2 linked regions of the Phyllobacterium zundukense genome follow. The protein of the gene in region 1 interacts with the protein of each later gene in a pairwise test. Links are inferred from orthologs where the notes say so. Each region holds a gene or a part of one and is shown on either strand. Other genes may lie near its edges. The genes, in order: uvrB and uvrA.

What was found.
Region 2: the proteins of uvrB (region 1) and uvrA interact in binary tests that used the Escherichia coli proteins (3 or more experiments, as listed by UniProt). The link is inferred for Phyllobacterium zundukense from one-to-one orthologs.

Annotation. Positions count from the first base shown.
Region 1 is NZ_CP017940.1:851,550-863,496, forward strand. Bases 3,032-6,441 are described here. They hold uvrB (excinuclease ABC subunit UvrB), read right to left. Parts: upstream 6,049-6,441; coding sequence 3,232-6,048; downstream 3,032-3,231. Other genes in these bases: BLM14_RS04165 (TetR/AcrR family transcriptional regulator), read left to right, coding at 3,032-3,222; BLM14_RS04175 (HNH endonuclease), read right to left, coding at 6,153-6,441. Also shown: BLM14_RS04150 (TetR/AcrR family transcriptional regulator), read left to right, coding at 1-137; BLM14_RS04160 (aldo/keto reductase), read right to left, coding at 1,477-2,211; BLM14_RS31680 (aldo/keto reductase), read right to left, coding at 2,208-2,519; more of BLM14_RS04165, read left to right, coding at 2,641-3,031; more of BLM14_RS04175, read right to left, coding at 6,442-7,124; BLM14_RS04180 (SemiSWEET family sugar transporter), read right to left, coding at 7,210-7,467; BLM14_RS04185 (alpha/beta hydrolase), read right to left, coding at 7,592-8,761; BLM14_RS04190 (mandelate racemase/muconate lactonizing enzyme family protein), read right to left, coding at 8,908-10,104; BLM14_RS04195 (acyl-CoA thioesterase), read left to right, coding at 10,349-10,690; BLM14_RS04200 (VOC family protein), read right to left, coding at 10,696-11,118; BLM14_RS04205 (low temperature requirement protein A), read left to right, coding at 11,423-11,947. UniProt on the Escherichia coli protein: The UvrABC repair system catalyzes the recognition and processing of DNA lesions. A damage recognition complex composed of 2 UvrA and 2 UvrB subunits scans DNA for abnormalities.
Region 2 is NZ_CP017940.1:1,892,229-1,902,874, forward strand. The notes cover bases 6,597-10,066. They hold uvrA (excinuclease ABC subunit UvrA), read left to right. Parts: upstream 6,597-6,944; coding sequence 6,945-9,866; downstream 9,867-10,066. Other genes in these bases: BLM14_RS09480 (DUF72 domain-containing protein), read left to right, coding at 9,928-10,066. In the rest of the region: gyrA (DNA gyrase subunit A), read right to left, coding at 1-1,341; BLM14_RS09440 (MarC family protein), read left to right, coding at 1,724-2,311; BLM14_RS09445 (energy transducer TonB), read right to left, coding at 2,319-2,708; BLM14_RS09450 (NAD(P)/FAD-dependent oxidoreductase), read right to left, coding at 2,802-4,097; BLM14_RS09455 (AraC family transcriptional regulator), read right to left, coding at 4,165-5,034; BLM14_RS09460 (DUF2000 family protein), read left to right, coding at 5,071-5,478; BLM14_RS09465 (YqaA family protein), read right to left, coding at 5,484-5,918; BLM14_RS09470 (single-stranded DNA-binding protein), read right to left, coding at 5,969-6,499; more of BLM14_RS09480, read left to right, coding at 10,067-10,646. UniProt on the Escherichia coli protein: The UvrABC repair system catalyzes the recognition and processing of DNA lesions. UvrA is an ATPase and a DNA-binding protein. A damage recognition complex composed of 2 UvrA and 2 UvrB subunits scans DNA for abnormalities.

The sequences.
Region 1 (11,947 bases):
CCGAACTCCGTTTGCGCTGCGTAGGTATCATTGGTGCGGCAGAGGCGATTTCCAGAGAAATGGTGCGTGGGAATCTCGACGAAGCAGCGGCTGCACGCGTTTTGCAATCGCTGATCGTCAATTGGCTTTCCGCCTGAATTCCACCGTCAGTTTGCCGGCACGGGCTGGGGTATGGGACTCCCCTTGCTGTTCTTGCTTAGTGTCAGCACCAATAGTGCCGCGATGAGGCATAGAATTCCAGCGACGAGGAAGGCTGGCAGGTAGGTTGCGTATTCGGTGCGGGCGAAACCGCCGCCATAGGCCGCCGAAGCCGCTCCAAGCTGGTGCCGGCAAATATCCATCCAAAGACCAGCCCGGCTTTCTCGCGGCCGAAACGATCCGTTGCAAGCTTCACTGTCGGCGGGACCGTAGCGATCCAATCGAGACCGTAGAACATGGCGAAAAGAGACAGGCCATAGAAGGAGAAGTCGGAATAGGGCAGGTAGAGCAGCGAAAGGCCGCGCAGTCCGTAGTACCAAAACAGGAGCCAGCGATTGTCCACCCGGTCGGACAGCCAGCCGGATCCAATCGTACCGAAAAAATCGAAAAAGCCCATCATCGCCAGCACGCTGGCTGCAGCCACTGGCACCATGCCAAAGTCGCCGCACAGTGCCACAAAATGTGTGCCGATCAGGCCGTTCGTGCTTGCGCCGCACACATAGAATGTTGCGAAAAGCACCCAGAAGGTGCTGCTGCGTGATGCTTCCTTCAATACGAAAAGAGGCATGGTGACCAGCGACAGCAAGCCACCGGTTACCGGCAGCGAAGTGGCGATTTCCTTGTCACCATAGGCGGGAAGACCGACATCCGATGGCCGCTCGCGCATCAGGAAGAAAACAGCGACAACTGCGACGATCAGCAATCCACAGATCAGCATGATCGCCGTCCGCCAGCCATAATGATCGCTGAGCGAGGCCATGAGCGGCATGAACGCCAACTGTCCAGTTGCAGAACTGGCGGTCAGCATGCCGAGTACCAGGCCGCGCCGTTCGGTAAACCAGCGTGCGGCGACGGTAGCGCCCAGCACCACTGCGGTGAGACCCGTTCCGAAGCCGACGACAATACCCCACAGCAGAATCAACTGCCATACCTCTGTCATGGCCAGCGAAGCCAACAGTCCACCAGTGATCAGCGCCAATGCAACGCAAACCACACGACGGACGCCGAAATAGTTCATGAACGCCGCAGCAAACGGGCCCATGAGACCGAACAGCAACAGCCGGATGGAAAAGGCCGTGGCGATTTGCTCAGTTTCCCAGCCAAATTCCTTTTCCAATGGCACGATCAGGACGCCAGGCGCGCCTACCGCCGCTGCCGTTACGAGCATAGTGAGAAACGTGACGGCGATGACCACCCAACCGTAATGAACATTGCGACGGGCGAGCGAAGCGGCGAGCGATCATGTCCGGTCTTTCAGGGAAGAGGGCTAGTGCTGCATCAAATCAATGGTGCTGACGAGAGATCGAGGAGATCAAGTTTGCCACCGGCAAGCCGTTGCCTCGTACGGGCATTGGTCAGCAATTCGTGTGGCGCACCAAGGGGAATGGCGCTCACCTTGTCGAGCCGGTCGATATGCTCCGCGGTCAGGACAAGCGAAGCGGCAGCGAGATTGTCGCGCAACTGCTCGACGGTTTTTGGACCTATGATCGGCATGACACCTTTGGCTGCAACCCAGGCAATGCCGACATGGCTGGGGGCCGCGCCGATTTCATCGGAAATCGCCAGCAATTCGTCGATAATCGCCGTTCGCTGCGGACTGTCTTCGTGCTGGATAACGACGCCGAGGCCCGTGGCACGGCCTTCCTCACCCCTGCGGTACTTGCCCGTAAGCAAACCTCCTCCAAGCGGCGACCAACCAACGGTACCTAGCCCGAAGCCTTTGGCCATAGGCAGCAATTCACGCTCGGCGCTGCGTTCAACGAGACTATATTCCGTCTGGAGACCGGCCACCGGCGTCCAGCCGCGCAGGGACGCGATGGTCGCGCCACTGGCGATGCGCCAGGCCGCGAAGTTGGAGAACCCGGTATAAATGATCTTGCCCGCGCGGACGAGATCATCGAGACCGCGAACGATTTCTTCAATTGGCGTCATTTCATCGGACATGTGAACCCAGAGCAGGTCGATGCGGTCTGTCTTCAGCCGTTTCAGGCTGGCTTCGACCGCCTGGATCATGGATTTGCGACTGTTGCCGACGCAGAGAGACTGGGAGTTGCCGAGGCGCCATGTGAATATTTGGTGGCAAGAACGAAGTTGTCGCGTTCGGGGGCAATGAATTCTCCTATCATCGCTTCCGATTGACCAAACTGATAGCTGTCCGACGTATCGATGAAATTTCCCCCGGCTTCGGCATAGCCGTCGAAGATTGGCCGCGCGATATCAGGCGTGGAACCATAGCCCCAACCGGTGCCGAAATTTCCCGTGCCCAGCGCAAACTCCGAAACGCGGAGACCTGTATGATTGCCAAATAGCTTGTAGCGCATGAGATACTCTCCCTTTTGCAGTTGTCTGCCGCAGTCGATTTTAAATGATGATCATAATTATTGACTATACATGACGATCATCATATAAAAAGTCAACAATGTTTTTTGAAAGGATTGGTTCATGCGTGTCAGCAGGGAACAGGCAGCCAAGAACCGGGAGCGGATCATAGACGTTGCTAGCCGGGAATTTCGCGAGAAGGGTTTCGATGGGATCGGCGTGGCGGACGTAATGAAAAGTGCCGGCCTGACACATGGTGGCTTTTATGGCCATTTCGCATCCAAGGACGACCTCATCGCGGAGGCCTGCGCCGCTTCAATGGATCGATCGGCCGAAAAATGGTCGAAGCTTGCGGAAACATCGCCGGACGAAGCTTTCGCAGCGATTACCAGTTCCTATCTGCTGAAAGCACATCGCGACAATAAGGCGTCGGGATGCACGATGGCGGCACTGGCCCCTGATATTGCACGACAGAGCGGGCCTGTGCGCAAGCGTTTCAGCGAGGGTACACGTACCTTGCTTGACATTCTTGCCAAGGCAATTCCGGGACAATCCGAAGAGTCCAGACGTGAGAAAGCATTGGCCACGATGGCGGGTCTCGTCGGCACGCTGGTTCTGTCGCGTGCCGTTGACGATCCCGAATTTGCCGACGAAATCCTGAAAGCAGGGCAGGCGGCTTTTGGATCTGGCGAAACCGCCGAATAGATCCGAAAGCTACCGCCCAGGACGTCCCGTCTTGCCGGGCCGGCGCTTCTTTCGATCAGATGCTTCTTCATATGAACCAGCACCGGTCCGTTCACGGCGGATGATCGTTTGATCGTTCCGGTTCGTGCCGGTAAAGGCCGGCTTTTCGGGCACATTGCCGATAACAGGTTTTTCCGTGCGTCCGACCGTCATCTCATCGAGCGAATTCTTGCGGAACGCACCCGGTCCAAGCGGACGGGTGGTGTCGCCGCCCATCTCGTCGAGATGCGGTTTGCGGAATCGCGCGGAATCCTTGTCGTTCTCGTCGATCACCACACGATGCATGGCGCGGCCAGCATTGTGCCTGCCCTTGGTACGACCCGTGACCGGGCTTTCCATCTCGACTTCCCGCGCCATCGGATCGTCCGAGATAGCCAATTCCATCTCGCGCAGACGCTTGATCTCATCGCGCAAACGAGCCGCGACCTCGAAATCGAGATCATCTGCGGCGTCGCGCATCTGCTTCATCAGATGTTCAAGATGCGCCTTGAGATTATTGCCCATCATTGCGCCGGATTCGGCAAAATCGGAAATATCGGCGCGAACGTGGTCGCGTTCGTAGACGCTGTTGAGAATATCGCCGATGTTCTTCTTGATGCTGGCGGGCGTGATGCCGTGTTCGGTGTTGTAAGCCTCCTGTTTCTCGCGGCGGCGATTGGTTTCCGCCATCGCCCGCTCCATCGAACCCGTGACATGATCGGCATAAAGGATGACCTTGCCGTCCACATTGCGCGCCGCCCGGCCAATAGTCTGGATCAATGAGGTTTCAGAACGCAGGAAGCCTTCCTTGTCCGCATCGAGAATGGCGACAAAGCCGCACTCCGGAATATCGAGACCCTCACGCAGCAGGTTGATACCGACAAGCACATCGAATGCGCCAAGGCGCAAATCACGCAGAATCTCGATCCGCTCCAGCGTGTCGATGTCGGAATGCATGTAGCGAACCCGGATACCCTGTTCGTGCAGATATTCGGTCAAGTCTTCGGCCATGCGCTTGGTGAGAACCGTGACAAGCGTGCGATAGCCCTTTGCAGAGGTTTCGCGGATTTCACCGAGGACGTCGTCGACCTGCGATTTCGCCGGGCGCACTTCGACGGGCGGATCGATGAGACCAGTCGGCCGGATGACCTGTTCGGCGAAGACGCCGTCGGACTCTTCCATTTCCCATTTGCTGGGGGTCGCCGAAACCGCAACAGTCTGCGGCCGCATGGCGTCCCATTCCTCGAACCGCAATGGACGATTGTCCATGCAGGAGGGCAGGCGAAATCCGTACTCGGCCAACGTTGCCTTACGACGGAAGTCGCCCTTGTACATGGCGCCGATCTGCGGAACCGTGACATGGCTCTCATCGATGAAGACGAGGGCGTTGTCAGGAATATATTCGAACAGCGTGGGCGGTGGCTCGCCGGGCTTGCGGCCTGTCAGATAGCGTGAATAATTTTCGATGCCGGCACAGGAACCCGTGGCCTCCAGCATTTCCAGATCGAAGGTGCAGCGCTGTTCGAGCCGCTGCGCTTCGAGCAACCGTCCGGCAGCGTTCAGTTCGACGAGGCGGTGTTTCAACTCTTCCTTGATCGACTTGATGGCCTGGTTGAGCGTCGGTCGCGGCGTCACATAGTGCGAGTTGGCATAGATCTTCACCGAGCGCAGGTCGCCGGTCTTCTGGCCCGTGAGCGGATCAAACTCCGTGATTGCTTCGATCTCGTCGCCGAACATGGAAATGCGCCAGGCGCGGTCTTCCAGATGGGCGGGAAAGAGCTCGATCGTGTCGCCGCGCACCCGGAACGAACCGCGGGTGAAATCCATTTCGCGGCGCTTGTACTGCTGCGCCACCAGATCGGCGAGCAGGGCGCGCTGGTCCAGACGGTCGCCGATCTTCATTTCGAAGGTCATGGCCGTATAGGTTTCGACTGAACCGATACCGTAGATGCACGATACCGAGGCGACGATGATCACATCGTCGCGCTCCAGCAGCGAGCGGGTGGCTGAGTGGCGCATCCGGTCGATCTGTTCATTGACCGACGATTCCTTCTCGATGTAGGTGTCGGAGCGCGGCACATAGGCTTCCGGCTGGTAATAATCGTAATAGGAAACGAAATATTCCACGGCATTGTTGGGGAAGAACGATTTAAACTCGCCGTAAAGCTGGGCCGCCAGTGTCTTGTTCGGTGCAAGGATCAAGGCCGGGCGTTGCGTTTCCTCGATCACCTTGGCCATGGTGAAGGTCTTGCCGGAACCGGTGACACCAAGCAGAACCTGCGTCTTGTCATCCTCTTTGACGCCTTCAACGAGATCGCGAATTGCAGTTGGCTGGTCACCGGAAGGTGTGAATTCGGTTTCCATCCGTATCTGGATACCGCCTTCGGATTTCTCGGGACGGGCAGGCCGATGCGGCTGCCAGGCGGTTCCATTCTTGAATAATGGATTGCCGCTTTCGATCAGCGCCGAGAGGGCTGCAACCGTGGCCGTCGCCCCACCGGGCATGATGCTGCCTGCGTCTTCCAATCCGATATCGAGCCCAGCTACGGGATTAAGACCCGCAGCGGCCCGTGTCTTCGGATCGGTCGACCCGCCAATAGAAGTGCCACGTGAGGTCCGCGATGCAGTCGACTGCTTGCTTGCCGTTTTCTTGGCCTTGGCAACCTTCGGTTGGGTGGTTTTTGCCGTTGCTTCGGTAATCTGGTTTGCCCAATCACTAATGGAACCGGACAGCGGTGTGCCTTCCAGTTCAGCTTGGGGTGCTTCGCCAAAACCGTCTGTATTATATTTGTCAGGAGATTTAACCATAGGTTGAATATGGTGGGAGTCCGGCAAAATGGAAAGAGTTGAGTTTTGAAAAGTCGATCATCCGGACAGGCTCCTGACATAGTGTTGTCAGGAGGTGCGCCCTATCAAGCAGTTGGATGGCTGTGCACGAAACGCTGGAATATTTGCTCGCGATGATAACGCAAAAACTCGGGATGAGGGCGATGGCTGTCGTTTTCCGGCAGATTTATTTGTCCTGATTCATTCAGCAGACTATCGATCCGGGGCTGGAAACAGTGACGCGATTTCAGGATTCGGTAATCGGTATCAATCGAGATAAGTCCCTTGTCGAACATCCAGTGAAGACATCGCGAAAGCGCGATGCCATTGCTTGCCGAATCTGGCCCGCCTGCCTCGACAGGCATTATGTGCGCGCATTCCACTTCGAAAGTACCATCAGGGGCCTGCATCGAGATCCCGGTCATCGCGCATTCCATGTCATAGGCCTCGCCGACCATCTGTCGGAAAGCCCGGTCGCGCAGAGAACGCGATGTCAATATCCGCGTGCGCTCCGACGTGGCGGGTGGATCTTCAGAGAAGCCCCACGATGATATCGGGGAAGGCGGCGTCTCTTCATCTGGCAAGACCGTCTGGAGGCCCGCTTCCATGATCCGCCTGAAAACCCCATCAGATATTGCTCGCACGGACTGCTGTGCCAGCGAGGCATTCACAGAACCATCGCTCTCCTTCATATCCTGTTCGAAATAAGGGTTGGCCAGAAAAGCATCGCGCACGCTGAAGGGCACGGGTGTGGGAAACTCAATGTACTGATGAAGGGATGCATTGAGGTAACCCGGCCAGTCATCGGCGGCATGAATCGCCATCACACGCGCAGCCGCGAAATACCCGGCCGGACGAATTTTACGTTTTCCAGCCCGCGGCATGGGTTGATAGTAGATAATCCAGTCGCCTAGCGTGTCCCGAACGATGTGCTGGTATTTATCGTTGAAGCGGAAGCGGAGTTCGAGGCACTGACTATCGTATTCTCTCGATTTAATATGAAAGATTGCTGGCACGCTGCTTAGATCCTGCTGCTGAAACAAAGGTTGTTTCAGCATGGCGATGGCCGGATTGAAGCGAAACGCATTCGGAATTGTATTTTCAGGATCTGCTCAATCTGCGATGGCAAGGCGCGGAGCCTTGTCAGCCATAGCGCAGTTTAAGGCCTAGGATCGTGAGGATCAGCAGAAGTGTTACCCCGTTCGCGGCCATGACTGGCCAGGAACTAATCATCATTCCATAGACCAACCAGAGGAAAACACCCAAAACGAGCGAGACATTGGTTACGAGCGAAATACTTGCTGTATCCCGATGCCGGACAATCCTGATGATCTGCGGGATCCAGCACAGGGTGGTAATCACGGCGGCAAGGCTGCCGATAAGCTCGATATGGAGAGGCACGGATCGATCTTTCAAAAGGGGGAGGAATGCAATTGATATATGAGCAGATTCTTCTGAAAAATACAGCGGAATCATGACACAAAGTTACTGCGCGACAAATTTATTTTTTGCGCGTTCTTGCGCGCTATCGCATGGCACCCAGAAGCCGGGCAGGAAGGTAAATTACGAGAGAAGCTGCACCGGAAATAGCAGATGTTCCGTCGGCCAGGATCGCTTGCCCGGTCGGGGTCTCGTCGCCCTCAAGTATTCTTTCCGATAGCTGCCCGCTGCGGGACATTGCCATAAGTGTTGGAGAGCTTGCGAAGACGCCATGCGACCCGCCATCGAGTTCCGACGCGTCCAGAACCAGAATGCCGAGCTTCTGCAGCATGGGGATGCTTGAACCGTCGCCGACACGTGCGTGGCCGCCGGTAATGCGGCCCGATACGTTCAATGCGCGGTCCGCACGCGATACGAGGACGACAAACGGTCTTGGCAGTTCGCCAATATCCGCGACTTGCGACTGGAACACGTCGACATCGATATCGGGTGCCGCGAGCATCACTCCGGACAAGTGGCGGAGCACGTCGCGGTGGCCGGTTTCTGCGAGTTTGGTGAGCGCTTCCATGACGGCAAACGAGCCCATCGAATGGCCGACGAGCAAGGTCCTGGTGGCTTTTGTCCTGGCAATGAGCTGCAATAGTTCGGCCAGCCCCTCCCGGCCATAAGTCGCACTGTCGCGGTCATAGACATAGAGCCCCACAGCACCGGCCGATGGCCAGGAATAATGGACCGCGACGGCGGGAAGGCCGTAATCATGGGCGATTTGAGCTTGGCGAAAGACACCGTCGGCAAAGTTGTTATTATAGCCGTGGACAAAGATGAAAATCTCACGCTTGTCGGCAGGGCGCCTTGCAAGTTCTGCATTGATCCTGTCGACGAAGATTTGACCGTTGTCGTAAGGCTGGAAAGTGGTTGCTGCAAAATGCCGGGCCGGATTTGGCTTGCTACTGGATTTTTCCACTTCGCCGTTCTTGTGATTGGGCGGAATGCCGATGTCGACGCGGGCGAAATTCAGGGTCGACGAGCGTTTCGACGAGTAGGGCTGGGAGAGGTCGTCCGAGCGCTCACGGCTGGTCGCAACGAAAACAGGTACGACCGCTTTCGGGCCGGTCTTGTCATTGACAACAGGTGCTGGCACTGCAGCATTGGCCTTGATGACGTTGCGTGCATCGAGACCAAGAACGGCGCGCCCGCCACAACCGGCAAGCATGAGCATGACAAGCAAAAATGCCGACAAGCGCGAAACAGTCATGACCTCAACTCCGATCCGCAGTCGCGCGAGTTAGAAACAGCATTCAGCCTGGCGCTGCAACCCAAAAGCGATCACCAGCCGCGCCTCAAATACCCGATAGCCTAGGCTCGTGACAATTTTCCAACACTTGCCACGTGCCGAGCCTATCAGACAATCAGCGGATCGCTTCCCATGTTGAGATGGAGTTCATGCCCATCGTATGCGTTGGCTTCTGCAACCGTTTCATTCAATTCCACGCCAAGACCGGGTTCCGACGATGGAATGACGTAACCGTTTTCCCACTGGATCGGCTTCTTCAGGATGTCGGCGTGGAAGCCGCCGAAGGCCTGAATACATTCGAGAATAAGGAAGTTCGGACTGCACGTTGATATCTGGATGTTGGCTGCACCGACGATAGGGCCGCAATAGAGATGCGGCGCGATCTGTGCGTGAAAGGTCTCTGCCATTCCGGCAATCTTCTTGGCCTCAAGAATGCCGCCGACGCGGCCAAGATTCATCTGCAAGATGTTTGCTGCCCTGTTCACCAGCAACCGCTGAAACTCATACTTGGTCGTCAGGCGCTCGCCGGCAGCGATGGGAATGGACGTATGCTGCTGCACATAGCCCATATTCTCCGGCATGTCCGGCGGTACCGGCTCTTCCAGCCAGAGCGGATCATAGGGCTCGAGCCGCTTTGCCAGCCGCACGGCGCTGGTCGGTGTCATCTGGCCATGGGTGCCAAACAACAGATCGGCCTTGGAACCAACGGCCTCGCGCACGAGACGAACGAATTTCTCGCCAAGATCGAGCTGCTCAAGCGAAAGCTGCCGGGGATCAAACGAAGTGTAGGGAGCAACCGGATCGAACTTAACCGCGGTATAGCCCTGCGCGACATATTCGGCCGCGCGCTCGGCCGAGGCTTCAGCGTTCCAGTAGATGGCGGACGTCTCTCCAAGTTCCGGCTTCGGGTAGAGATAGGTGTAGCTGCGCAAGCGCTGATGCACCATGCCGCCGAGCAGTTCGTAGACCGGCTTGTCCGCTTCCTTGCCGATAATATCCCAGCAGGCCATTTCCAGCGCTGAAACCGCGCCCATGATCGTCACGTCCGGACGCTGGGTGAAACCTCCGGAATAGGAGCGGCGGAAAAATCGCTCGATATGATGCGGGTCTTCGCCGATGAGCCAGCGCTCGGCGACATCTTCAATGACCTTGCGCATGATTTGCGGACTTACGGTCGAATTATAGGCTTCGCCATAGCCAACTACACCGGAATCGGTCGTGAGTTTGACAAAGAGGAACCAGGTGCCGCCAAAGGAAGGCGGTGGATTGCCGACCACGAAGGTTTTGACATCGGTTACTTTCATGGCTTACTCCTGACGTTCGCTGCTAGAGAGAGACTAGGCCACAGCCGGAGTATTCCTGAAACCGCGCAACGACCCGCTATGTCGGGTTTCCGACAGTTCTCGCACGTGCCCCCTTTTCAATCCCGCTGTCGCACCGCATCATTGGCCGAACCGCAATCATTGGCCGAACCGCAATCATTGATGGAGACTGCAATTGACCGAAGAGACGAAGCCGATTGGCGAATTGACCCTGCGTACGCTCGCAATGCCGGCTGACGCCAACGCGGCAGGCGATATTTTCGGTGGCTGGGTCATGGCGCAGATGGATTTGTCCTGCGGCATACGGGCGGCGGAACGGGCGAGGGGACGCGTGGTGACGGCAGCGGTGAAGGAAATGGCCTTCGCCAAGCCCGTCAAGATTGGCGATACGCTGTGCGTCTACACCCATATCGCCCATGTCGGCCGTACGTCGATTACACTGAAGGTCGAGGCCTGGGCGCAGCGGTATCTCTCGGATTTGATGGAGCTGGTCACCCACGCCGATTTCGTCATGGTCGCGCTCGACAAGAGCGGCAAGCCGACGCCGGTGCCCGCGACCAGGTCCTGACCCTACTAACTCTGACTGCCGATCATATATTTGTCCCAGAACCCGGCCTCCGCTTCGGTCTGTTCGACAATGTCGATCCACAGGCCAGAAGGATCATGGAAACCGAAACGGCGTTGGCCGAAAGGCTCGTCTATCAAAGGATATTCGATCTTGAGGCCGGTGGCGCCGATCGTTTCAAATGCTGCCTTGGCGTCCTCAACCTGAAGTTCGAAACACATGCCCTTTCCGCTGAAATTATCAGGGCCGGGCGGGGCGGATGGATGGTCGGGGGTCATGAAGGCGATCGACGCCGATTGATCCTCCGTCGTCAGCCAGGAGATCCAGGTGCTGTCGAAGCCGCTGAAAAAGCCCAAATGCCGGATCCAGAAATCGCGACAGGCCTCCTTTCGATTGGTGACGATGATCGGATAGCGGTCAGTGAAACGCATGGTGTCCTCCCGGGATTACGAATCCTCGCATTAAACAAGCATCGAAAAGCCGGTGGCAAGTAGCGTTTGTCAGGAGGCTGAAATAGGAATATGTTCTCAGATGAGAACTTTCAGTTGGAAAATTGCAGCTACGGCAATCAAGACCTGAGCGGCTTTTGACATGGGCCTTGGATGCAGCGAGTATCGACCAAGCTCCTGTTCCATCTCAGGAAAAAAGCATTTCCACTTCTGTGAAAAGCGTTTCATATTTGACCAAAACCATTCCATTTTAGGCAGAAAGCGTTTGAGAAATTGGGGCAAGAAAGTGGCATTTTTCGGAGCAATTCAAGACTACTCACGCAGGCGCGGTGAGATCGACAGCGCGAAAGTCGACTTCGTCGAGCTGTTTTTCGACCTCGTTTTCGTCTTCGCCATCACACAGATATCGCATTTGCTGCTCCACGATCTGAGCCTCAAGGGGCTTGCCGAGAGTGCCTTGCTGCTCGCAGCGATCTGGTGGGTCTGGGTCTATACGATGTGGTGCACCAATTGGCTCGATCCGGCCACCCCGCCAGTGCGGATCATGCTGTTCGTGCTGATGCTGGCCGGACTGGTGCTTTCCACTTCAATTCCGACCGCATTCGGCGAACGGGGATTGGTATTCGCGTGTGCCTTCGTTTTTATGCAACTTGGCCGATCGATCTTCATGATCTGGGCGTTGCGTCACCACAATCGCGCCAATTACCGGAATTTCCTGCGGATCACGATCTGGCTCGCCATTTCGGGTTCGTTTTGGGTTGCCGGCGGTTTTGCCGAGCCGGAAAGCCGGCTCTTCCTTTGGCCCATCGCT
Region 2 (10,646 bases), 1.0 Mb from region 1 along the record:
ATCGCGTCCAAGTGCGGTCAGGCGCTGCAGCCGCAGATCGAGAATGGCCCGCGCCTGCTCCTCGGAGAGGTTATAGGTGTTGTCGTCGTTGAGTGTGTGGCGCGGATCGGCGATCAAGGTGATCAGCGGCGCCACGTCATTGGCGGGCCAGCGGCGTTCCATCAACTGGTCGCGGGCCGTTGCCGGATCCGGCGCAAGGCGGATCAGCGCAATGATCTCATCAATATTGGCGACGGCGATGGCCAGGCCAACCAGGACGTGCGCGCGGTCACGCGCCTTGCGCAGCAGGAATTTCGTACGGCGGCTGACAACTTCCTCGCGAAAGCTGACAAAGGCACGCAAAATGTCGAGCAGATTGAGCAGCCCGGGCTTGCCGCCATTCAGCGCCACCATGTTGGCACCGAAGGAGGTCTGCAGTGGTGTGAAACGGTAAAGCTGATTGACGATGACATCGGCAACTGCGTCGCGCTTCAGCTCGACGACGACACGATAGCCGTCCCGGTCCGATTCATCGCGAATATCGGAAATGCCCTCGATGCGCTTTTCACGCACGAGATCGGCCATTTTCTCGATCATCGTCGCCTTGTTCACCTGATACGGAACCTCGGTGATGATAATGGCTTCGCGGTCACCGCGCATGCTTTCGATGGCGACCTTGCCGCGCATCAGGATCGAGCCGCGGCCCGTGCTATAAGCGGAATGAATGCCCGAGCGGCCAAGAACGAGGCCGCCTGTCGGGAAATCCGGCCCTGGAATGAATTCCATCATTTCCGGCAGTTCGATCGCCGGATTGTCGATCAGCGCGATACAACCATTGATGACTTCGGCGAGGTTGTGCGGCGGAACGTTCGTCGCCATGCCGACAGCGATACCGCCCGAACCATTGACCAGGAGATTGGGAAAGCGTGCCGGCAGGACCACTGGTTCCTGCTCGCGGCCGTCATAATTGTCCTGGAAATCGACTGTTTCCTTGTCGATGTCCTCGAGCAGCGATTCCGTTACCTTTTCCAGGCGGCATTCCGTGTATCGCATCGCGGCTGGGGAGTCGCCGTCGATTGAGCCGAAATTGCCCTGCCCGTCGACGAGCGGATCACGCAATGACCAGTCCTGCGCCATGCGGACAAGCGCGTCATAGATGGAGGCGTCACCATGCGGATGGTATTTACCCATCACCTCACCGACGACACCGGCAGACTTGCGGTAGGACCTGTTCCACGACAGGCCCATCTCGTTCATCGCATGCAGGATACGTCTATGCACGGGCTTCAGGCCGTCTCGCACGTCCGGCAGCGCACGACTGACGATCACGCTCATCGCATAATCGAGATAGGAACGCTGCATTTCCTCGATGATGGAAATCGGCTCGATACCGGAGATTGGTCCGGATTTATCGTCTTCAGGGCCGGGAGGTGGAGTTAGGTCAGACACGAGGCACTCATCTTTCGTATAGAATCAATCTTTGATCTTATAGCGGCTTTCAACACGAAAAGCCAATAAACGGGACCGTAATACACAGCTGAAAAGCCTTTAATATCAATGAGATAAAATAGTTTTTCTCATGCTGTGAAAAACTTGCCCAAGGATTTGCATGTTTCTCGACGTTGGATATCGAATCCGGTAGGTTGCTGGGGCTATAAACGGTAGGTTGGCCGAGCTTTAAACAGAAAAGAAAAGCAAAATCGTGGCGTATTCCGACACCCTTCTCAATGCGCTCGTCACCTTGATGGTGACAATCGATCCACCGGGACTGGCGCCTCTGTTTCTCGCACTTACACGCGGCATGAATCGCAAGGAACGCAGCCAGGTCGGGCTGCGGGCAAGCCTCATCGCTTTCATCGTCCTGACCGTTTTTGCCGTCGCCGGCGCTCAAATCCTTGCTCTCTTTGGCATCACGCTCGGCGCATTTCGCATCGCCGGTGGCCTCCTGCTGTTCTGGATTGCCTTCGAGATGATTTTCGAACGGCGCAATGAGCGCAAGGAAAAGAGCGCGGAGGTTGCGATTACCAAGGATCACATCCGCAACATCGCCGCCTTCCCGCTCGCCATTCCGCTCATCGCCGGTCCGGGCGCCATCTCCGCCACCATCCTTCTGGCGGGTACACTTTCCGACGCGACATCGCGCCTGGCGCTGATCGGCATCATTCTGATTTGTATCGCCACATCTTACGTAGTGTTCTTGCTCGCGGAACGTGTCGACCGCTTTCTTGGCGAAACCGGCCGCTCCATCCTGACTCGCCTTCTCGGTGTCATTCTCGCCGCCCTGGCCGTCCAGTTCGTGGCGGATGGCATCAAGACGCTCATAACGAGCTGATGGAGTTCTACAGCGATGTGTCCATCGCGGTGCTGCTGTCGTCCGTGCTGAACAGCAGCGTTATCGGCCGCCCAGCAATGGCGCCGCCGAAATCATCGGTGATGGGCAGCGGCAGGTTTTGATAGAGCGCCTCGAGCACAGAGGCCACGAAGGCTCGCTTCAGAGGCATGTCCTGACCAAGTTTCGCATAGCTTGCGCGCGGATTTCCGATCATGCTGCCATCGCGGCGCAATGCAAAACGCAGGGTAATTTCCAGATTTTCAGTTCCGGGCGGCGGCTTCCAGCAGGAATATAGGGCCGGCCCAATCTCGTAGATTGTTGCTATCGGCTCGCGGCTGCCACATGCCCGCTCTCCTGCCCCGGCTGAAGCCGGGTACAGCAGGATAAGCGCAATCATGGATGCTCGAAATCCGCTCAAAATCACCCCCGCCAGGGATTGATCCCTCCATCGCAGATTCGCTACCCAATTGCCTGAATATGCAAGTCATACTTAAGGTGTATTGGCTTCCTCGGCGGCATCCTTCTGGGTGATCAATCGGGCACTGCGGGCTCCGCTAACAGAGATCCACAGCCAGCTCAGGGCAACCGCCAGACGGTTGCGGAGCCCGATCAGGAAATAGATGTGGGCGAGCCCCCAGAGCCACCAGGCGATGTAGCCCTTCAGCTTGATCCAGCCGAAATCGGTGACAGCGGCGCGCTTGCCGATCGTCGCCAGATCACCGTCATGGTGGTAGACAAATGGCCTTGGCGATTGATCCCCGACAAGCCTCGCCTTGATCGTCTTGGCGATATGCACGCCCTGCTGCTTCGCCGCCGGCGCGATGCCGGGCACGGTGCCCTTGCCGCCATTGGCAACAGTCGCCGTGTCGCCAATAACAAAGATTTCCGGATATCCCGGGGCCGTGAGATCGGCATTGACGACGACACGCCCGACGCGATCAGCGGGCACATTCAGCCATTTCGCCGCGGGCGATGCCTGGACGCCGGCCGCCCAGATAATCGTCTGGGCGCGGAGCGACTGACCGCCGAACTCGACACCATCTGTGTGGCATTCGGTGACGGGATTGCCCAGATGAACAGTGACGCCGAGCTTCTCCAGCGCCTGCTTGGCATAGGCGGACATGTCTTCACTGAAGGCCGGCAGTACCCGGGGTCCGCCCTCGATGAGCACGACACGCGCTGATGCCGGATCGATCACCCTGAAATCACCCTTCAGCGTATCGCGGGCCAGATCGGCTATCGTTCCGGCAACCTCGACCCCCGTCGGACCGCCACCAATCATCACGAATGTCAGATACTCCGCGCGCTTCGCCGGATCAGGTTCACGTTCTGCTTTTTCGAATGCAGTAAGAATACGCCGCCGGATCGTCGTTGCATCTTCCAGCGTTTTCAAGCCAGGCGCGAATGGCTCCCAATCATCATGGCCGAAATAGGCATGGCGCGCGCCTGTCGCCAGCACCAGCGTATCGTAGGGAATGGTTTCGCCATCAGCCGTTGAAACAGTCCGGGCAGCTGTATCGACCCCGTCGATCGTACCCAGCAGCGTTTTGACATTCTTGTACTTGCGCAGCAGGTGCCGGATCGGCCAGGCAATTTCCGATGTCGCCAGTGTCGAGGTTGCCACTTGGTAGAGCAAGGGTTGGAACAGATGATGGTTGCGCTGGTCGATAAGCGTGATGTCCATATCGGCATTGCGCAGGTTATGGACCGCCTCCAGCCCGCCGAAGCCTCCGCCGACGATCACAAGGCGATGCCGGGTGCTGGCAGATGGCTGGATTTCCGTCATGACAAGGCTCCGATGCACAAACCAAAGGCCTGTCTAACAGACAGCGCGTAGCCCGACAATTGCGGTCTCAACCGGGACTGGCGCCGATCAGAGCTGCCCAGCGTCCCGGCGTCATGCCGAAGGCTTTCTTGAATTGCCGGTTGAGATGGCTCTGGTCGGTAAACCCCGTCGCAACCGCAATCCCGGCAAGCGGCTCGCCTGCCTTGATCATCTCCCGTGCCCGCTGCAGGCGGCGCATCAGCAGGAATCGGTGCGGGCTCGTCGCATACAGCGCCCGAAAGTGCCGGGACAAAGTGTAACGATCAAGGCCACTTACCGCCTCAAGCTCATCTGACCTGACAAGACGCAAGGCATGTTCTTCGAGATAATCGCGGGCAAGTTCGGTCTGCCGCAGCGCTGGTGCGCCCAGCGACTTGACGTTTTGGTGCGCATGCCTGGCCAGCCCTTGCGTCAGTTGAGATACGACATCGTCAACCAGCAGCTCATCCAGTTCCTCGTCAAGATTACCGAGAGCGGCAGACAAGGTAGCCGCGATGGATGGGTCAGCGAAAACGGGATCGTCGACGAATGGCAGCGAACCCGCACGACTTCCCAGCGATTGAAGAGCCAGTGCCGGTTCCAGATAAAGCATACGATAGCGCAGGCCGTCATCCGTTCCTGCCCCGCCGTCATGGATCTCGTCCGGATGGAGCACGATGATATTGCCAGGCAGGCTATAGCGCCGCTGGCCGCGGTACCAGAACGTCTGGACACCATGCAACGTCATGCCGATCGCATAGGTATCATGCCGGTGCAGGTCGTAGCCATCACCGGCAAAGCGCGCTTCTATACGTTCAAGGCCCGGATTGGACGGCGCCGACAGGATGGCGTCTTGCCGGGGACGTTCGCACAAACGTCCAAGACTGTGTGCAGCCTCTTCGCCTAAAACGTCCAGCATAAGCTCAACTCTTCATGACCATGGAGAACTATATCGATGTTCGATACCAAAATTGCAATCGTGCTGCGAAACGACCTTGCATCCTGGCAGGCGCTGAATGTGACGGCCTTTCTGACCAGCGGCATTGTTGCCCAGTCACCGGAGGTGATCGGCGAACCCTACCGCGATCGTGCCGGCAACATCTACAACCCTTTATCAATCCAGCCCGTAATAGTATTGGCGGCCGATCAGGCAACGATTTCAAGCATTCATCGCCGTTCGCTCGAGCGGGATATCAAATCCTGCCTCTACATAGAGGAAATGTTTTCGACTGGCCATGATGCAGCAAACCGCGCTGTCTTTGCCCAGTTTTCTCCCGATGATGCAAAAGTCGTCGGCATTGCCTTGCGGGCGGACAAGAAGGTGGTCGACAAGGTCACCAAAGGCGCAAAGATGCATCCGTGAGCCGCCTAAAAGCCCGTGGTGAGAGCCAGAATCGCGAGATAGCGCGCCGTTTTGGCTATCGCCACAAGGATGATGAAACTGAGTAAGGGTTCCCGCAGCACGCCGGCAATTACGGTCAGCGGATCGCCTATGATTGGCATCCAGCTCAACAGTAGCGTCCATTTGCCGTAGCGATGGTACCAGGACGCAGCGCGATCGAGCTGTGCCTGATTGGCCGGAAACCATTTGCGGTCGCGAAACCTTTCGATGCCCCGGCCTAGCAGCCAGTTGACCACCGAACCGAGCACATTGCCTGTACTGGCCACAGCAATGAGCATTGCTGGTGAATAGGAATTGCCAAGAAGGAGGCCAGCAAGCGCGGCTTCGGACTGCATCGGCAGGATGGTCGCGGCGATGAAGGCGACCGTGAACAGCCCGGCATAAACGCCCAGATCACCAATCATGACTGGGCGTTTGCATTATTCGTCTGGGGTCTATGTACGTTCAAATCTCAGAACGGGATTTCATCGTCGAGATCGCGTGAGAAATTCCCGCCGCCGCTAGCACTGGACGAACTGCTTGACGAAGCGCTGGAACGGCCGAAATCCGAACCATAGTCGTTATCGGAAACCTGGCCGCGGCTGGAATTGTTGTCGAACGAACGGCCTCCACCGGCTCCGGCACCCTCGCCGCGTGAATCGAGCATCTGCAATTCGCCGCGGAACTTCTGCAACACAACTTCTGTCGAATAGCGGTCATTGCCCGTCTGGTCCTGCCACTTGCGGGTCTGCAGTGCACCTTCGAGATAAACCTTCATGCCCTTCTTCAAATATTGCTCGGCAACCTTGGCCAGATTGTCGTTGAAGATGACAACGCTATGCCATTCGGTCTTTTCCTTGCGCTCGCCGCTGTTCTTGTCGCGCCAGCTTTCCGAGGTCGCGATACGAAGATTGACGACCGGATCGCCTGAACCCAGCCGCCGGACTTCCGGGTCAGCGCCAAGATTTCCGACCAAAATGACCTTGTTGACACTGCCTGCCATGATTTGAACTCCATAAATTCCGTTTTTAAAATTTGCGCCATCATATAGAAGCCATGCGTGTGGCGGGCAATTGTCTGCTGCCTATCCACAATATACTGCTCGCTTCACATCGACATCGAAGGTCAATCCAAACGCTCCTGCCAGATTTGTCAGGAGACTTTCACTGTACGCGATGCTTCCGCCAGCCGCATGGCATCTGGTTTTTGCAGTCAATCGCCAAACGAGGCTGCTTTCACACCGTGTCAGTATGGCTTGCACATTTTGTTCTTTTTTTGTTCTATCACTTGCTCTAACAATGTCAACATGGCTATGGTGATTCAAAATGGTTGGCCTCCCACGGTTTGGCCTCGTAAAATACCCGAAACGTACTAGATAGAGGGAAAGCTTCTCATCAAAGCGCAATTCCTCCGTCCTAACGGCATGCCCTCTCAAAGGCTAAAGAGTCATGAGCGATCAGAAATACATTTCCATTCGCGGTGCCCGCGAACATAATTTGAAGAACATCGATCTCGATCTGCCCCGTGACAAGCTGATTGTCATGACCGGCCTTTCGGGATCCGGCAAGTCGTCACTCGCGTTCGATACGATCTATGCCGAAGGGCAAAGGCGCTATGTCGAGAGCCTGTCCGCCTATGCGCGGCAGTTTCTCGAGATGATGCAAAAGCCTGACGTCGACCAGATCGATGGCCTCTCTCCGGCAATTTCCATTGAGCAGAAGACAACCAGTCGCAATCCCCGGTCGACGGTCGGCACCGTCACCGAAATTTATGACTATCTGCGCCTGCTCTATGCGCGTGTTGGCATACCCTATTCCCCGGCAACCGGCCTGCCGATCGAAAGCCAGACTGTCAGCCAGATGGTCGATCGCGTTCTCGCGCTGGAGGAAGGCACCCGGCTTTTCATCCTGGCGCCGATCGTCCGCGGCCGGAAAGGCGAATACCGCAAGGAACTTGCCGACCTGCAGAAGCGCGGCTTCCAGCGCGTGAAGGTCGATGGCATTTTTTATGAGATTGCCGATGTTCCGGCGCTCGACAAGAAGTACAAGCACGATATCGACGTGGTGGTCGACCGTATCGTCGTGCGGTCCGATATAGCCGCGCGTCTGGCGGACAGTCTCGAGACTTGTCTCAAGCTGGCCGATGGCATCGCCGTCGCGGAATTCACCGACAAGCCGCTGCCGGCAGACGAGACAGCCAGCGAATCCGCTAACAAATCCAAGAACGAGACGCATGAGCGGCTGATGTTCTCGGAAAAGTTCGCCTGCCCGGTTTCGGGCTTCACGATTTCCGAGATCGAACCGCGTCTGTTCTCGTTCAATAACCCCTTCGGCGCTTGCCCGACCTGCGATGGTCTCGGCACGCAGAAGGCGATCGATCCGACGATGATCGTTCCAGACGAGAGCCTCACTCTGAAGAATGGCGCAATCGCCCCATGGGCCAAATCGAGCTCGCCCTATTACAATCAGACGCTGGATGCTCTTGGCGCTGCCTATGGCTTCAAGCTTGGCGACCGCTGGCGCGACCTGAATGAGGAAGCGCAGAACGCCATTCTCTATGGCACCGGCAGCCGGGAGGTACAGTTCGCCTACGATGACGGCCTGCGTTCCTACCGCACCACAAAGCCGTTCGAAGGCGTCATTCCCAATCTGGAACGGCGCTGGAAGGAAACTGACTCCGCCTGGTCGCGCGAGGAAATCGAGCGCTTCATGTCCGGCACACCCTGCCCGGCCTGCAATGGCTACCGGCTGAAGCCGGAGGCGCTGGCGGTCAAGATCGGTGGCCTGCATATCGGCCAGATCACTGAAAAGTCCATTCGCCATGCCGACGCCTGGTTCCGCGAAATTGACAAGACGTTCAACGAGAAGCAGACCGAGATTGCCGCGCGTATCCTCAAGGAAATTCGCGAACGCCTGCGATTCCTCAATGATGTCGGTCTCGACTATCTCGCGCTGTCGCGCAATTCCGGAACCCTGTCCGGCGGCGAAAGCCAGCGCATCCGCCTCGCCTCGCAGATCGGGTCTGGCCTGACAGGCGTGCTCTATGTGCTCGACGAGCCATCCATCGGCCTGCATCAGCGTGACAATGAGCAACTGCTGAAGACCCTGCGTCACCTGCGCGATCTCGGCAATACGGTCATCGTCGTCGAGCATGACGAGGACGCGATCCTCACCGCCGATTATGTCGTCGATATCGGTCCGGCCGCAGGCATTCATGGCGGCGAGATCATCGCGCAAGGATCACCCGCCGATATCATGGCCAGTCCGAAATCGCTGACCGGCAAATATCTGTCAGGCGCTATCGCGGTCCCGGTGCCGTCGGAACGACGGAAAACAACCAAGAAGCGCATCAAGATTGTCGGTGCGCGGGGCAACAATCTGAAGAATGTGTCAGCCGAGATTCCGCTCGGCACCTTCACCGCTGTGACCGGCGTTTCCGGCGGCGGCAAATCGACATTCCTGATCGAAACGCTGTTCAAGGCTGCCTCACGCCGCATCATGGGGTCGCGCGAACATCCTGCAGACCATGACCGCATCGACGGGCTGGAATTTCTCGACAAGGTCATCGATATCGACCAGTCGCCAATCGGCCGCACACCGCGCTCCAATCCAGCAACCTATACGGGTGCCTTCACACCGATCCGCGACTGGTTTGCCGGTCTCCCCGAGGCGAAGGCGCGTGGCTATCAGCCAGGCCGCTTCTCATTCAACGTCAAGGGTGGACGCTGCGAAGCCTGCCAGGGCGACGGCGTGATCAAGATCGAGATGCACTTCCTGCCGGATGTCTATGTCACCTGCGACGTCTGCCATGGCAAGCGCTACAATCGCGAGACGCTGGAAGTGCTGTTCAAGGGCAAATCGATCGCCGATGTGCTCGACATGACTGTGGAGGAAGGTGCGGAGTTCTTCGCAGCCGTCCCGGCCGTGCGGGACAAACTGCAGACGCTGGCCAAGGTCGGTCTCGGTTATATCCACGTCGGCCAACAGGCCAATACCCTCTCCGGTGGTGAAGCCCAGCGTATCAAGCTCGCCAAGGAATTATCGCGCAAGGCCACCGGCCGCACACTCTATATCCTCGATGAGCCGACCACCGGCCTGCACTTCCACGACGTAGCGAAACTGCTCGAGGTGCTGCACGAGCTGGTAGATCAGGGCAACACCGTGGTGGTGATCGAGCACAATCTCGAAGTCATCAAGACCGCCGACTGGGTCATCGACCTTGGACCGCATGGCGGCGATGGCGGCGGCGAGATTGTCGCTGTCGGCCGGCCCGAAGACATCGTCGAGGTCGACCGTTCCTATACGGGCCAGTTCCTCAAGGAGCTTCTGCGCCGGCGTCCAGGACACAAGACGCAGGCTGCAGCAGAATGATCTGGAAACCCGCCCCTGTGGCGGGTTCTTACAAGCTGGTATCGGAGGGAGGAGAACCGGAATGAGCGACAGCGGAACCATTAGGACAGGCATTGGCGGCTGGATTTTCGAGCCGTGGCGCGGCACGTTCTATCCGAAAGGTCTCTCCAAGACAAAAGAGCTCGAATATGCCGGCCAGCACCTGCAGACGATCGAGATCAACAGCACCTATTACGGTACCCAGAAGCCGGCGACTTTTGCCAAATGGGCCTCGCAGGTCCCGAATGGTTTTATTTTCTCGGTCAAGGGCAACCGTTTTGTCACCAACCGCCGGGTTCTTGCCGAAGCCGGTGAATCAATGGAATATTTCATCAAGTCGGGCGTCGCCGAGCTTGGCGACAGGCTTGGCCCGCTGATCTGGCAGTTCGCCCCGACGAAAAAATTTGACGTGGATGATTTCGGCGCTTTTCTCGATCTCCTGCCAAAGAAGGAAGCCGGCCTGCCGCTGCGCCATGCCATTGAGGTCCGCAATCCCTCCTTCATCGATCCGGATTTCATCGCCCTGGCGCGCAAGAAAGATGTGGCGGTGGTATATGCCGAGCATTTCGAATATCCTGAAATTGCCGATATTACCGCCGATTTCGTCTATGCTCGGCTGCAGAAGGGCGACGATGCCATCGAAACCGCCTATCCCGCCGAGGCGCTCGACAAATGGGCACGCCGCGCCAAAGTTTGGGCACAGGGGGATGTACCGGACGATTTGCCTCTGGCAGCTCCCGATCACCGCCCGGAGAAGCGCCC